One region of the Caballeronia grimmiae genome, then DNA from elsewhere that is predicted to be linked to it. Evidence: riboswitches for the same ligand, from Rfam matches in the RefSeq annotation. Region 1 holds a riboswitch; the other holds the start of a gene.

Region 1 (7,498 bases):
CCCCATTGCGCGGTTGCCGCCCGCGATTTCGTCGCTTCGAGCGCTTTTCTCAGCGGCGCGGTATCGGCGCTCGCGAGCGCATAGAACGTGTTCTGATTGACCTGGAAGTTGAACATCATCTGCAGCCGCTCGCCGGCATCGCCGAAATACTGCATGTCGGTGTGAGGCAGCACGTTGGCTTCCGCGAGGATGATCGCGTCGCCTTCGCGCCACTGCAGGAACTCGCGAAACATGCGCAGCATGTCGTACTGACGGGCCGGCTTCTTCACCTGTGCGCCCTTGGTCGCGATGACGAACGGCACCGCGTCCATGCGAAACCCCGAGACGCCGAGCTGAATCCAGAAACCCATGATCTTCAGCAATTCGGCCTGCACGTGCGGATTGGCTGTGTTGAGGTCGGGCTGGAATTCGTAGAAGCGGTGGAAGTACCACAGGGCCGCTTGCTTGTCGTAAGTCCACGTGGACTTCTGCACGCCGGGAAACACCACGCCGTCGTCAGCGCCCGCCGGCCGCTTCTTCGACCATACGTACCAGTCGCGATACTTCGAATTCGGATCGCGCCTCGCTTCCTTGAACCACGGATGCTGATCCGACGTGTGATTCACGACCAGATCGATCAGCACGCGCAAGCCGCGCTGACGGCATGCGTGAGTGAATTCCACGAAATCGCCGAGCGTCCCGTAGCGCGGATCGACGTTGTAATAGTCGGAGATGTCGTAGCCGTTGTCGCGGCCCGGCGATGGCTGAAACGGCATCAGCCATATCGTAGTGACGCCGAGCCCCTGAAGATAGTCGAGCCGCCGCAACAAGCCCTGGAAATCGCCGACGCCGTCGCCGTTCGCATCCATGAATGCGCCGACCGAGAGGCAATAGATGACCGCGTTCTTGTACCAGAGATCGTTGAGCATGCGCTTGGATCGAGGCCCGGTTCGTGTGCGTCCGAGTGTAACCGTGATCCGCCGGCGCGGGCAATCCGCGATTGGACTGCGGATCGGGAACGCGCTTCTTCGACGTGACATCCAATGCCGTGTCTGCCACTTCATACGCGGAGATGTCATATGAAACGCACTCATTTCGCGCTCGCGGCGGCGCTCGCGCTGACGAGCATCGCTTCCCGGGCGCAAGGGGCTGGGCCGACCGATCCGCAAATCGCCGCGATCGTCGTGACCGCCAATCAGGTCGATATCGACGCGGGCAAGCTCGCTGGCAACAAAGCGAAATCGAAGGACGTGAAGGCGTTTGCACAGCAGATGGTCACGGATCACAGCGGCGTCAACAAGGCCGCGACCGATCTGGTGAAGAAGCTCGACGTCACGCCTGAAGACAGCCCGGCGAGCCAGAGCCTCAAGCAAGGCGGCGACGCGAACATCGCCAAGTTGAAGCAGTTATCGGGCGGCAGCTTCGACAAGGCGTACATCGATCACGAGGTCGCCTATCATCAAAGCGTGCTCGATGCGCTCGACAAGACGCTCATTCCCAGCGCGAAGAACGCGGAACTGAAGGCGCTGCTGGTGAAGGTGCGGCCGGCATTCGTCGCGCATCTCGAACACGCGCGGCATGTGCAGGCGGATCTCGCCAGAAACGGTGCGTGACATGCGCTTGCTGCTCTGGCTGATGAGTGCGCTCGCGTTGCCCGTCGATGCGAGTGCGGCGACGCATGTCGTCGTCATCGAAGGCATGCGCTTTAGTCCGCCCGCGCTGACGGTCGCTCGCGGAGATCGCGTGATGTGGGTCAACAAGGACCTGTTCCCGCATACCGCCACCGCCGATGCCAAAGCGTTCGATTCGCACGGCATCGCGGCGAACGCATCGTGGAGTTACGTGGCGCGCGATGCCGGACGCTACGCCTATTCATGCGCGCTGCATCCGGCGATGCACGCGGTCCTCAACGTACGGCCATGACGACGATGATTCCCGCGACCGACACCACCAACGACGAACTCGCCATCGCGCGCCGCATCGTTGCCGGCGACCGCGCCGCGTTCGAAGCGATGATGCGGCGGCATAACCGCCGGCTGTATCGGCTGGCGCGCGCCACCTTGCGCAATGAGGCCGAAGCGGAGGACGCGCTGCAGGATGCGTACTTGCACGCGTTCCGGTCGATGAGCCAGTTTCGCGGTGATTCGCAATTGCTCACGTGGCTGTCGCGGCTCGTGCTCAACGAATGCTTCGCGCGATTGCGGCGCTCGGCGCGTCGTCAGAACGTGATTCCGATCGTGGATGCGCCCGCCGCCATCGAACGGGCCGATACGACCCGCTCCCACGACGATGCCCCCGACCAGGCGCTCGCGCGTGCGCAAGTGCGCGCGTTGCTCGAACGCAAGCTCGATGAATTGCCGGACCTGTTTCGCGTCGTGTTCGTGCTGCGCTCCATCGAAGAGATGAGCGTGGAGGAGACCGCGCAATGGCTGCATATTCCGGAAGCGACGGTGCGCAGCCGGCATTTTCGGGCGCGCAGCCTGTTGCGGGAATCGCTTGCGCAGGCCTTCGATCTCGCCGAGCGCGACGTATTCGAGTTCGGCGGGGCGCGGTGCGATCGCATCGTTGCGAAGGTGCTGTCGACGCTGTCCGATGGCGAGTCTTAGCCTATCGGCCGTGTTAAGCTCTCGCTTCTCGCTGGGGAGTAGCCGGCTTTCCGTCACACGGAAAGCGCGCATGTCAACACACTCGGTCCGCGCACAGGGACCGTGGCATGCGCAGCCTTCAAAGGTTGGCAAGACCATCGACGGAACGCGCCCTCAAGCCGGGCGGCGCGTTGCGTCGTGTTTCTTCGCCCGGCCAGAGCCCTACTCGATGAACCTCGCCTCCACGATCTTCCTCGCCTTCGCCATGTCAACCGACGCCTTCGCGGCCGCCGTCGGCAAGGGTGCGAGCCTGCGCAAGCCACGCGTCACCGAAGCCCTCCGGACAGGCCTCATCTTCGGCGTCATCGAAGCCATCACGCCGCTCGTCGGCTGGGCGATCGGCCGGACGGCGGCGCAGTACGTCACCGCGTGGGATCACTGGATCGCGTTCGGTCTGCTTTTTCTGCTCGGTGCACGCATGATCCGCGAAGGTTGCGGCAGCGCCGGACACGCGGACGAGAAGCCCAACTCGCATTCGTTCTGGGTGCTGGCGGTCACCGGTTTTGCGACCAGCATCGATGCAATGGCGGTCGGCGCGGGCCTCGCTTTCATCGACGTCGATATCTTCTCGACCGCCGCCACCATCGGTTTCGCGACCATGCTGATGGTGACGGTCGGCGTGATGATCGGCCGGCTCGTCGGCGCGACCATCGGCAAGCGGGCGGAGATCGTCGGCGGGGTGGTGCTGATCGGCGTCGGCTGCGCGATTCTCGCGCAACATCTCGGTTATACGAGCTGAGTCGAGTTGAATCGAGTGTGAGCGGGCTGGCGGCGCTCAGGCCGCTTGCCGCGCCCGGCTCGTCAGATGCTCGACCATCCTTTGAGCCGCCGGCTGCAGCGTGTCGAAGCCTTTGAAGCAGACCACGAAGCGCCGTTCCGCCCAGGCATCGACAAGCGGAATGACCGCGACGCCGAACACCGACTGATACGTCGCCGCCACTTCCACCGGCACGACGCTGATGCCGAGGCCCGCGGCGACGACGCGAAACGCGGCATCGAAACTGGACACGATCACGCGATACGAGAGCGTCTTGCCGGCGCTCGCGGCGGATCGCCTCAACATCGTATGGACGGCGGTCGACGGCAGCAGCCCGACGTGCTCGTACTCGAGCGTGTCTTCGAAGCTCAGGCTTGTTTCGTTCGCCAGCGGATGATCGGGATGCACGGCCAGCGCCAGCCGGTCCTGACGATAAGGCGCGTGCTGCAAGCCTTCGAGATCGACGTTGTCCCAGCAGACGCCGATGCTCGCCGCGCCCTCGCGCAGTTGCCGCACCAGCTCCGTCGATAACCTCTCCTCCACGTCGACCCGAATGTTCGCGTTCGCCGGTTCGCGCATGAACGCGGCGATATCGTCGAGCAAGGCTTCCGCCATCGCCGACGCCGACGCACAGATGCTCACGCGCCCGCGCAGCCCGCTGCCGAACGCCGCGACGTCGCTGCCGATGCGATCGAGCGTGAACAGGACGTTGCGCGCGTGTTCGAGCAGCGCGATGCCCGCGCCGGTCGGCTCGACGCCGCGCCGCGAGCGCGACAGCAGCGGCACGCCGAGGTCCGCTTCGAGCTGCGCGATGCGCTTGCTGATAGCGGATGGCTCGATGTGCTGCTCCTCCGCCGCCCGCGCGATGTTGCGGTGATCGCATACGGCGACGAAGAGGCGCAGCGTCTTCAGGTCGATATCGCGCACGGACGTTTCCTTTTTAGACATGCCGGTTCGGAATCACAACGCTTCCGACATACCGCTTCTGAGTCGCGGCGGAAGGTCTAAAGTTAGCACAACGCCGGCGACACGATGACCGGCGATATCACGGAGACGGCTCATGCCCTTGTTCCCCACTGACGCGGCGATACGCGAAGTCGGCTTGCGCGACGGCCTGCAAAGCATTCAGCGGATTCTGCCGACGCAACACAAGCGCGAATGGATTCGCGACGCCTACCAGGCCGGGCAGCGCGAGATCGAGGTCGGGTCGTTCGTGCCCGCGCGCCTCTTGCCCCAACTTGCCGATACCGCCGAACTCGTCGCTTTCGCGAAGACACTGCCCGGCCTCTTCGTTTCCGTGCTCGTGCCGAACCTGAGAGGCGCGGAACGCGCGTTCGAGACTCAAGCCGATTTGCTGCTCGTGCCGCTTTCGGCGAGCCGCGAGCACAGCCTCGCGAATCTGCGCAAGACGCCCGATGAAGTGGTCGCGGAAGTGGCGCGCATCCGCGCCGCCCGCGATGCATCGGGCGCGAAGACGTTGATCGAAGGCGGCATCGGCACGGCGTTCGGCTGCACGATCCAGGGACGCGTCGAAGAAAGCGAAGTGCTGCGCTGCATGCAGGCTTTGCTCGATGCGGGCGCGGATCGCGTGAGCATCGCCGATACCGTCGGCTATGCGGGACCGCGCGCCGTTCGCGAGCTGTTCGAGAAGGCGCGCCGCATCGCCGGCGAACGCTTCTGGTGCGGCCACTTTCACGACACGCGCGGCCTTGCGCTCGCCAACGTGTACGCCGCGCTCGAAACGGGCGTCGCGCGCTTCGATGCGACGCTCGCCGGCATCGGCGGATGCCCCCATGCGCCGGGCGCGAGCGGCAACGCATCGAGCGAGGACCTTGCGTTCATGCTGGCCGGCATGGGCATCGAAACCGGCATCGACATAACCGGCCTGCTTGCGCTGCGCGAGAAAGTCGCGCAATGGCTCGAAGGCGAAACCCTGCACGGCGCGCTGTGGCGTGCCGGTCTTCCCAAATCATTCGCGCAACATGCGGCGAGCGCCGCGCTGACCGCCTGAGGTTTTCCACATGACTTCGAATGCAAGACTTCCGCTCGACGGCGTGCGCGTCGTCGAGTTCACGCACATGGTCATGGGACCGACGTGCGGCATGATCCTCGCCGATCTCGGCGCCGAAGTGATCAAGATCGAACCGCCCGGCGGCGACAAGACACGCACGCTGCCGGGACTCGGCATCGGCTTCTTCCGGTCGTTCAATCGCAACAAGAAGAGCGTCGTCATCGACATCAACACGCCGGAGGGCCGTGAAACCGCGACCGAACTGATCGGCACCTGCGATGTGGTGCTCGAGAATTTCCGTCCCGGTCTCATGGAGAAGCTCGGCCTCGATTACGGCACGCTCAGCCGGCGCTATCCCGCGCTCATCTATGTATCGCACAAGGGCTTTCTGCCCGGCCCATACGAAAAGCGTCTCGCGCTCGACGAAGTCGTGCAGATGATGGGCGGCCTCTCGTACATGACCGGTCCCGTCGGACGGCCGCTGCGCGCGGGGACATCGGTGAACGACATCATGGGCGGCATGTTCGGCGCCATCGGCGTGCTTGCCGCGCTGCGCGAACGCGACTTCACGGGACGCGGCCAGGAAGTGCAGAGCGCGCTCTTCGAGAACTGCGTGTTCCTCTCCGCGCAACACATGCAGCAATACGCGATGACCGGCGAAGCGCCGCCGCCGATGCCCGCACGCGTCTCCGCGTGGAGCGTCTACGACGTGTTCACGCTGGCCGATGGCGGACAGTTGTTCATCGGCGCGGTCAGCGACAAGCAGTTCGTCACGCTGTGCGATGTGCTCGCGCGTCCGGACATCGCGGCCGAGCCGCGCTTCGCCAACAACGCGATGCGCGTCGCGGTGCGGCCCGAACTGCTCGCCTGTCTCGGCGCGATCCTGAAAGATCGACACGTCGGCGAGCTTGCGCCGAAGCTCGAAGCGGCCGGCATTCCGTATGCGCCGATCGTGCGGCCCGACCAGTTGCTCGACGATCCGCATCTGAAGGCGAGCGGCGGCCTCGCGCCGATGCAGACCGACGATGGCGATACGACCGATGTCGTCCTCCTGCCGATCACGATGGGCGGCCGCCGTCCCGGCGTGCGTCAGGCGCTGGCGCGCGTTGGCGAGCATACACAAGAGGTGCTGTCGCGCATCAAGAGCCGGGTGACGGCATGAGCTGCTACGGATTGAGCAACGGCAAGCCGCAACTGGCCGAATCGGCATGGGTTGCGCCACAGGCGGTCGTGATCGGCAACGCGTCGCTGCATGAGCGTGCGAGCGTCTGGTTCAACGCGGTGATTCGTGCGGATAACGAAGCAATTGAAATTGGCGCAGGCAGCAACGTGCAGGACGGCGCCGTGTTGCACGCCGACCCCGGCTATCCGATGCTAATCGGCGCGAACGTCAGCGTCGGGCATCAGGCGATGCTGCACGGCTGCACCATCGGCGATGGCTCGCTCATCGGCATTCAGGCGATCGTGATGAACGGCGCGGTCATCGGCAAGCACTGTCTCGTCGGCGCGGGCGCGGTCGTGACCGAAGGAAAGACGTTTCCCGACCGCTCGCTGATTCTCGGTGCGCCCGCGAAAGTGGTGCGCGAACTGACGGATGAGCAGATCGCAGGTCTTGCGTCCAATGCGGCGGATTACGCCGCGCGCGCGGAGAAGTATCGGCGGGAGCTCGACCAGACCGCTTAAAGCAGCACGATTCCAGTCAAGCGTCCCGGCAGGCTCGCAGCAAGACGAGCCGCCGGCATCATGAAGATCAGGAGACACACATGCAGCAGACCGTCACCGCGGGCAGTCCCCCGCTCGTCACACCCAACGTGCGCGTCGGCAATCAGCCGGGCGCGGAAATCTCGGCGCGCATGGATCGCCTGCCGATCACGCGGCATCTGTGGATGCTCGTGCTGCTGATCTCGCTCGGCGGCTTCTTCGAAATCTACGATCTGATCTTCACGGGCTATATCGCGCCGGGCATGGCGAAGAGCGGCCTGCTCGCCACGACGACTCATTCGTTCTTCGGCTTCACCGGCATTGCCGGATTCATCGCGGCGACGTTCGCGGGCCTGTTCGTCGGCACGTTCTGTTTCGGCTGGCTGCCGGACCGATACGGCCGCC
Region 2 (7,498 bases), on a different replicon from region 1:
ACTCACTCACCCCGCCGCGGTTTGGCGGGGTTCAGTGCTCGACTGGGAGGCTTGCCTCCCAGCTTTCGTTAGCGGCGCACGGAGATGTTCGCCGCGCCGCTCACGAAAGCTCGCAACCTGATAGGCAGTCCGTCCGGAGCATCCGATGACCACCACCACCTCGTCCACGAGTTCGTCCAACATCAGCGCCACGCTCGCTGCTGCCGCGCAGTCCATCATCAGCGGCGCGACAAATTCGTCGCTGGATGTCTCCACGCTCGTCGGCTCGCTCGTCACCGCCAAAACGACGGCGCAGGCCACTCAGATCGCGAACAAGACATCGAGCGACAACACGCTGTTGTCCGCCGTCTCGCAGATCAAGTCCGCGCTGTCCTCGCTGCAATCGTCGCTTTCCGGTCTGTCCGACGGCACGGCGCTCGCGGCGTACACGGCGACGGCAAGCGGCAGCGGACTGACCGCCACCGCCGGCACGAGCGCGGTCGCCGGTTCGTACGAGATCAAGGTCAACAACGTGGCGAGCGCGCAAAAGATCTCGTCGACGGCGCACGCGGCCACCGACACGTTCGGCACCGGCACGCTCACGCTCAGTCTCGGATCGACTTCGATGAACGTCGCGCTCGACGGCACGAACACGCTGGCGAGCATCGCATCGTCGATCAACTCGGCCAACGACAACCCTGGCATCAGCGCGACCATCGTGACCGGCACCGACGGCCAGCACCTCGTGCTCGCCTCGAAGACCACGGGCGCATCGAACACGATCTCGGTGACCGCGGGCGCGGGCGTCGATTCATCGCTTTCGTACAGCGCGGGCAGCAGCAACTACACGGAAACGTCGCAGGCAAAGGACGCATCGCTGACGGTCGACGGCACCGCCGTCACGAGTTCGACGAACACGCTCACGACGGCCATCGGCGGCGTGACGCTCAATCTCGCCTCCGCTGCGGCCGGCAGCACGCAAACGCTGACCGTGGCTTCCGACACGACCAAGGAAAAGAGCACGATCAAGTCGTTCGTCGATGCCTACAACTCGTTCGTGAGCCAGGCAGCCGCGCTGTCCACCTTCGACTCGACGAAAGCGGCTGGCTCGCAAGGCGGCGTCCTGCTCGGCGATTCGATGCTGCAGACGATCCGGAGCACGCTCGCGAATATCGTCACGAGCGGCGTCGCGTCCACCTCCGGATCGACGTCGGTCACGACGAACCTGGCTTCGATCGGCATCGACCTTCAGGACGACGGCACGCTGTCCATCGACGATTCGAAGCTCTCGACCGCGCTGTCGAACAGCCCGACTCGCGTGCAGCAGTTGTTCAGCCAGACGAACGGCATCGGCAAGCAACTCAGCTCGAAGATCACGACGTTCCTGCAGACGGGCGGCATCATCGACACGCGCACGACGGCGCTCAACGCGGACCTGAAGAGCCTGACCGATCAGACGGCCAAGCTCCAGACCTACGCCGATAGCCTGACCACGCAATACAACTCGCAGTTCACGGCGCTCAACACGCTGATGGCGACGATGCAGAACAACACGGCGTATCTGACGCAGCTTTTCGGCGGCACGAACAGCGCGGGCGCGCTGGCAACGAACAAGTAACAGGCGACGCACGGAGACGGATGTGAGCCAACACGAATTGCTGACGAACGCAGTGGCGCTCACGCGCGCGATGGGCGCGGCCGCTGCCGCTGGCGACTGGATGGAAGCGGCGCGCGTGGCCGAACTGCGCTCGCCGATCATCATGCAGTTGCAGAACGATCACGAGCCTGCAACGCTTCAGGCGGCCCGCGACATCCAGGCGCTCGACGCCTCGTTGATGCAGACGGCGGACGCCGCGCGCGTCTCGCTGGGCAAGGGCTTCAGCGAAGCCTCCGCGCGCATCGACGCGGCAAGCCGTTATCAACAGGCCGCGCGCCTCTAAAGTTTCCCCGCTCAACGCCGTTAAACAAACAACAACAAGAACAACGCGCCGATGTCCGACGCGCTGCATGAACATCGATGCCCGCCTCGCGCGGGCATTTTTCTTTGGCCGGGCGTCAGCGTCCGAGCGTCAACGTCAGATAGGCGGCATACAGCACGCCATTGCCCAGCAGCGCCCACAGCGCGACGCCATTGCCGCGCGCATGAAAGCGCAGCCACGCCGCCGCCGCGAGCGTGATCAGCACGCCGGTCAACACTTCGACTCGCGGCTCCCACGGCGTCAGCATGATGCCAATACCCGGCAGCAACGTGCCCTGAAACACCATCGCGCCGGTGATGTTGCCGAACGCGAGCGTGTCCTTCCCGCGTCGTGCCCACAGAATGCTGTTCACCTTTTCCGGCAGCTCCGTCGCGATCGGAATGATGATGAGCGACAGCAGCAGCGCCGATATCCCCAGCGCCTGAGACACGCCCTCGACGCCGTGAATGAAGCCCTTCGCGCCGCCGACGAGCAGCACGATGCCGGCGAGAAACTGCAGCATGATCGAGCCGATGTTCGTCTTGAGGCCCAGACGCGAGATGAAGAGCGTCTCGGGCGCTTCGGTGCCGTGCCCGCTTTCGACGAGATTGCCGGATGCCCGGAACGTCGCGATCACGTAGATGATGTACAACACGACGAGCCCGCCCGCGAACAGCGCGCGCACTTGCCACGCATGATGCGGCACGAACATCGCGCCTGCCGCGATCAAAAACGCCACGAGAAAGAAATTGAGGTCACGCGTGAAGCCGCTGCGCTCCGGCATGATGACTCCGCGCAAGCCGCGCGACTTCAGGATGGCGAGCGTCATCAGGCAGGTGGAAAGCGTCGCGAGCATCAGCGGCGCACCGAGGATCGCGCCGACGCCGATCTCTTCGTTGACCGTGCGGCTGGCGGTGCCGCCGAGAAGCGCGATGATCGGCACAGTCGTTTCCGGCAATGCCGTGCCGACCGCCGCGAACAGCGATCCGGTGACGCCTTCGGAGATGCCGAGCCGCTCGCCGAGATGCTCGAGCGCGTTGGTGAACAACTCGGATGCGATCAGGATGATCGCCAGCATGAGCGCGAGTTCGATGAAGAGCATCGTCATGCGGCACCCCGCATCGAACGATAAAGAGCGGACGCCGCGCCAACGCGAATGGCAGCGCGAGAGGGAGACGAATATTGTGATTGTGGGGACACGACGATGATTCCACGGCCGGACGTCAGCGAACCATGATGCGCCACGCCCGTCCGACCAGGAACGACATAGCGCATCAATGGTCTCGCCAAACCGGACCGGTCGAACGCGCCACGGCAGCAGAGCCGAGGATGTTGACGCGTTCTCCTTCGAAGGACGAAGGAAGGCTACTCCCCAAAGACGGGGGCAGTTTAGCGTGATGCACACGGTTCGGCAAGCCGACCCGCTCCACGCGAGGCATAACGGTATGCGCAATGCTTCGTTGTAGGCGATCGCGCCGTTGGATAAGCTGTCGCGCGGGCGCGCCGCTTGCACGCGTCGACGGCCCGGCATGATCCGAGCAACAAGAAAACCGATGTGTGACCGAGAGTCACGGGAGAATCCATGCGCCTCAACCGCTTCAAAGTCCGCTCCACCGCCGCGCTCGCCGCCGTCCTCATGGCCGCGCCGATGCTCGCGATGTCGAAGCCGCTCACCGTCTGCACGGAATCGAGCCCCGATGGCTTCGATGTCGTCCAGTTCAATTCGCTCGTGACGACGAACGCATCGGCGGACGTCGTCTTCAATACGCTGGTCTCGTACGACGAGGCCGCGAAAAAAGTCGCGCCATCGCTTGCGCAGAAGTGGGACGTATCGAGCGACGGCCTCACGTACACGTTCCATCTGCGGCCGAACGTCCAGTTCCAGACAACCGACTACTTCAAGCCGACGCGCACGCTCAATGCGGATGACGTCGTCTTCACGTTCGAGCGCATGCTGTCGGACAGCAACCCGTGGCACAAGGTGGCGGGCGCAAGCGGCTTTCCGCACGCGCAGTCGATGGGCCTCGTGAAGCTCATCAAGGCCGTGACGAAGGTCGACGATCAGACCGTGAAGTTCGAGCTGAACGAGCCGAACGCGACGTTCGTGCCGATTCTCACGATGGGCTTCGCTTCGATCTATTCGGCCGAGTACGCCGGCCAGTTGCTGAAGGCGGACAAGCAGCTGGACATCAACAGCAAGCCCATCGGCACCGGCCCGTTCGTGCTCAAGAGCTATACGAAGGACGCGGTGATCCGCTACGACGTGAACCCGTCGTACTGGGGACCGAAGCCGAAGGTCGATCGGCTCATCTATGCAATCACGCCCGATGCCTCGGTGCGTGCGCAGAAGATCAAGGCGGGCGAATGCCAGATCGCGCTATCGCCGAAGCCGCAGGACGTGCTCGATGCGAAGAAGGACAAGGCCCTCAAGGTCAGCGAGACGCCCGCGTTCATGACCGCTTTCGTCGCGCTGAATACGCAGAAGAAGCCGCTCGACAACCCGAAGGTGCGTCAGGCGCTGAACATGGCGTTCGACCGCACGACGTACATGAAGACCGTGTTCGACAACACCGCATCGCCGGCGGTGAATCCGTATCCGCCGAACACGTGGAGCTATGACAAGAGCGTGCAGGCGTATCCGTACTCGGCGGATCGTGCGAAGAAGCTGCTCGCCGATGCGGGCTTGCCGAACGGCTTCGAGACGACGATCTGGGTGCGTCCGAATGGCAGCGTGCTGAATCCGAATCCGAAGGCGGGCGCGGAGCTCCTGCAGGCCGACCTCGCGAAGATCGGCGTGAAGGCGCAGGTGAAGGTGATCGAATGGGGAGAGCTGATCAAGGAAGCGAAGCAGGGCCAGCACGACATGCTCTTCATGGGCTGGGCCGGCGACAACGGCGACCCGGATAACTTCCTGTCGCCGCTCTTTAGTTGCAATGCGGTGAAGTCGGGCATCAACTTCGCGCGCTTCTGCGATGCTCAACTCGACAAGCTGATCGCGGATGGCAAGGCGACGCCCGATGTCGCGAAACGCACGAAGTCGTATATCGACGCGCAGAAGATCATCCACGATCAGGCGCTGTGGATTCCGCTCGTTTATCCGACGGCGGCGGCGCTTACCCGCGCGAATGTCAGCGGGTATAACGTGAGCCCGTTCGGACGACAGAACTTCGGGGCAGTTGCCGTGCAGTAACCGGTCTCAGGCCGGCGTGAACCGCAGCACGCCATCCTCGCCGGCCTGACGTTTCAACGCGCCTTCGAGCCAAAGCAGATTCAGGTGCGCAAGCGCTTCACCGAGCGCGAACGTCATCTGGTGAATATCGAGCGGGCGCTTGAACATGACCGGCACGATGTCGGCGGCGCTGCAGGGTTTCTCGGCGCACGCCTCGCGCACTTCAGCCAGCCGCGCACGATGATGCTCCCTCAGTTGCCCGATGCGCGTCTGCACGCCGCGAAACGGCTTGCCGTGCGAGGGCAGCGCGAGGACATCGGCGGGCATGGATTCATAGCGTTCGAGCGACTCGAGATACAGTGCGAGCGGGTTGCTTTCCGGCTCGATCGCGAACACGGACACGTTCGTCGAGATGCGGGGCAACACCATGTCGCCGGAGATGAGCAGCTTGTCCGACGCGCAATACAACGCGCTATGTTCGGGCGAATGACCATAGCCCGTCACCACTTCCCATTCACGCGCGCCAATGCGCAAGCGATCGCCATCGCGGATACGGCGAAACTCGCCCGGCATCGAAGGCACGAGCGTCGGGTAATAGCTGTCGCGCTTTCTCAACGCATCGAGCGATGCTTCATCGGTCAGTCCGTGCGTCGCGAAATGCCGCGCCGCGCGTTCGCCGCCCGCGTTGGAGCCATCGCCCGCGGCCATCACGCGGCCCATCGCGTATTCGCCGAGCGACATCCACAGCCGCACGTTCCAGCGTTGCTTGTCGCCGCCATTGCAGACCCAGTCGGCGAGGCCGAGGTGATCGGGATGGCAATGCGTGACGATCACGCGCAGCACGGGCAGGCCGTCGAGCACGGTATCGAAGACACGCTCCCAGTTCGCGCGGACGCCGTCGTTCGCAATGCCGCAATCCACCACCGTCCAGCCTTGCACGCCGTCGATCTCATCGCGCAACAGCCACAGATTGATGTGATCGAGCGCGAACGGCAGCGGCATGCGCAGCCAGTAGACGCCGGGGGCCACTTCCTTCACGCCGCCCGGCTCGGGCAATTCTTCGGCGAATACATAATCGAGCTGATGTTCGAGTGCGTTCATCGGCGATGCCTCTGGGGTTTGCGCCGCATTGCAATCCGGCGAAGTTGACGATAACGTAAACGTCATTCTATCGTCGGACGCCCGTTCGCGCGTCGCGCTTTCCAGATGACTCAGCCCACGCATTACACGATCACTGAACTGGCGCGCGAGTTCGACGTCACGCCGCGCGCCATTCGCTTCTACGAAGATCAGGGCCTGCTCGCGCCGCGACGCGAAGGCGCGAACGGCCTGCGCCGCGTGTATTCGCCGCGCGACCGCACGCGCCTGAAACTCACGCTGCGCGGCAAGCGGCTCGGCTTCACGCTGTCGGAGATTCGCACGCTGCTCGATCTCTACGATTCGCCGACCGGCACGACCGCGCAACTGCGCGCGTTCATCGACACCATCGCCGCGCATCGTGAAATGCTGCAGCGTCAGCTCGAAGACCTGAACACCACGCTGTCCGAACTCACCGCTTATGAAGAGCAAGGCCGCGCGCTGCTCGCGGCCGGCATCGACAAGCGGGCGCGGCGGTCGAAAGCCGCCTGATGCGAGCCGACATGAACCACTTTCCCAAGCTGCTCTCGTCGCAAATCGGCTTCGATGTCGCGCAGACGCTGCTCGAAGGTTTCGACCGGCATTACCGCGTTTTTCGCGAAGCCGCCGTCAAGGCGAAGACGCTGTTCGAGCAAGGCGACTGGCATGCCCTCTCGCAGCTTGCGCGCGAGCGCATCACGTCGTATGACGAGCGTGTCGACGAATGCGTGATGCGTCTTGAAGACGAATACGATGCCGAGAACATCGACGACGAGGTATGGCAGCAAATCAAGCTGCATTACATCGGCTTGTTGACGACGCATCGTCAGCCGGAGTGCGCCGAGACTTTCTTCAACTCGGTGTGCTGCAAAATTCTGCATCGCTCGTACTTCAACAACGATTTCATCTTCGTGCGGCCAGCGATCTCGACCGAATACATCGAGAACGACGAGCCCGCCGCCAAGCCGACGTATCGCGCGTATTACCCGGACAAGGACGGGCTCGCAGCCACGCTCGAACGCATCGTCACGAACTTCCAGTTGCAGCCGCCATTCGAAGACCTCACGCGCGACGTGCAATGCGTGATGCAATCGTTGAAAGACGCTTTCGGCGACTTCGCGCCCGCGCCGAATTTCCAGATTCACGTACTGTCGTCGCTATTCTTTCGCAACAAGGCGGCATATATCATCGGCCGCATCATTCATGGCGATTCGCTGCTGCCCTTCGCCATCGCCGTCCGCCACACGAAGCCCGGCCTGCTCGCGCTCGACACCGT

Evidence for each region. Region 1 has a riboswitch for manganese ahead of mntP (manganese efflux pump MntP). Riboswitches for the same ligand answer to the same signal wherever they lie in the genome.
Region 2: it holds a riboswitch for manganese, as region 1 does, so the genes downstream of both, LDZ21_RS13075 (sodium:calcium antiporter) here and mntP (manganese efflux pump MntP) in region 1, are expected to answer to the same signal.

Annotation. Positions count from the first base shown of each region.
Region 1 covers NZ_CP084273.1:20,158-27,655, reverse strand. The annotation lists gene LDZ21_RS19530 (alpha-amylase family protein) at 1-908, opposite strand, end outside; gene LDZ21_RS19525 (DUF4142 domain-containing protein) at 1,059-1,592, shown strand; gene LDZ21_RS19520 (cupredoxin domain-containing protein) at 1,594-1,902, shown strand; gene LDZ21_RS19515 (RNA polymerase sigma factor) at 1,899-2,585, shown strand; yybP-ykoY riboswitch at 2,607-2,785, shown strand; gene mntP (manganese efflux pump MntP) at 2,794-3,363, shown strand; gene LDZ21_RS19505 (LysR family transcriptional regulator) at 3,400-4,308, opposite strand; gene LDZ21_RS19500 (hydroxymethylglutaryl-CoA lyase) at 4,442-5,392, shown strand; gene LDZ21_RS19495 (CaiB/BaiF CoA transferase family protein) at 5,403-6,554, shown strand; gene LDZ21_RS19490 (gamma carbonic anhydrase family protein) at 6,551-7,075, shown strand; partial or broken gene LDZ21_RS19485 (MFS transporter) at 7,156-7,498, shown strand, end outside.
Region 2 covers NZ_CP084271.1:2,724,126-2,731,623, forward strand. The annotation lists gene fliD (flagellar filament capping protein FliD) at 146-1,597, shown strand; gene fliT (flagellar protein FliT) at 1,620-1,919, shown strand; gene LDZ21_RS13075 (sodium:calcium antiporter) at 2,035-3,045, opposite strand; yybP-ykoY riboswitch at 3,150-3,323, opposite strand; gene LDZ21_RS13080 (ABC transporter substrate-binding protein) at 3,520-5,127, shown strand; gene LDZ21_RS13085 (MBL fold metallo-hydrolase) at 5,134-6,207, opposite strand; gene LDZ21_RS13090 (MerR family transcriptional regulator) at 6,313-6,735, shown strand; gene aceK (bifunctional isocitrate dehydrogenase kinase/phosphatase) at 6,747-7,498, shown strand, end outside.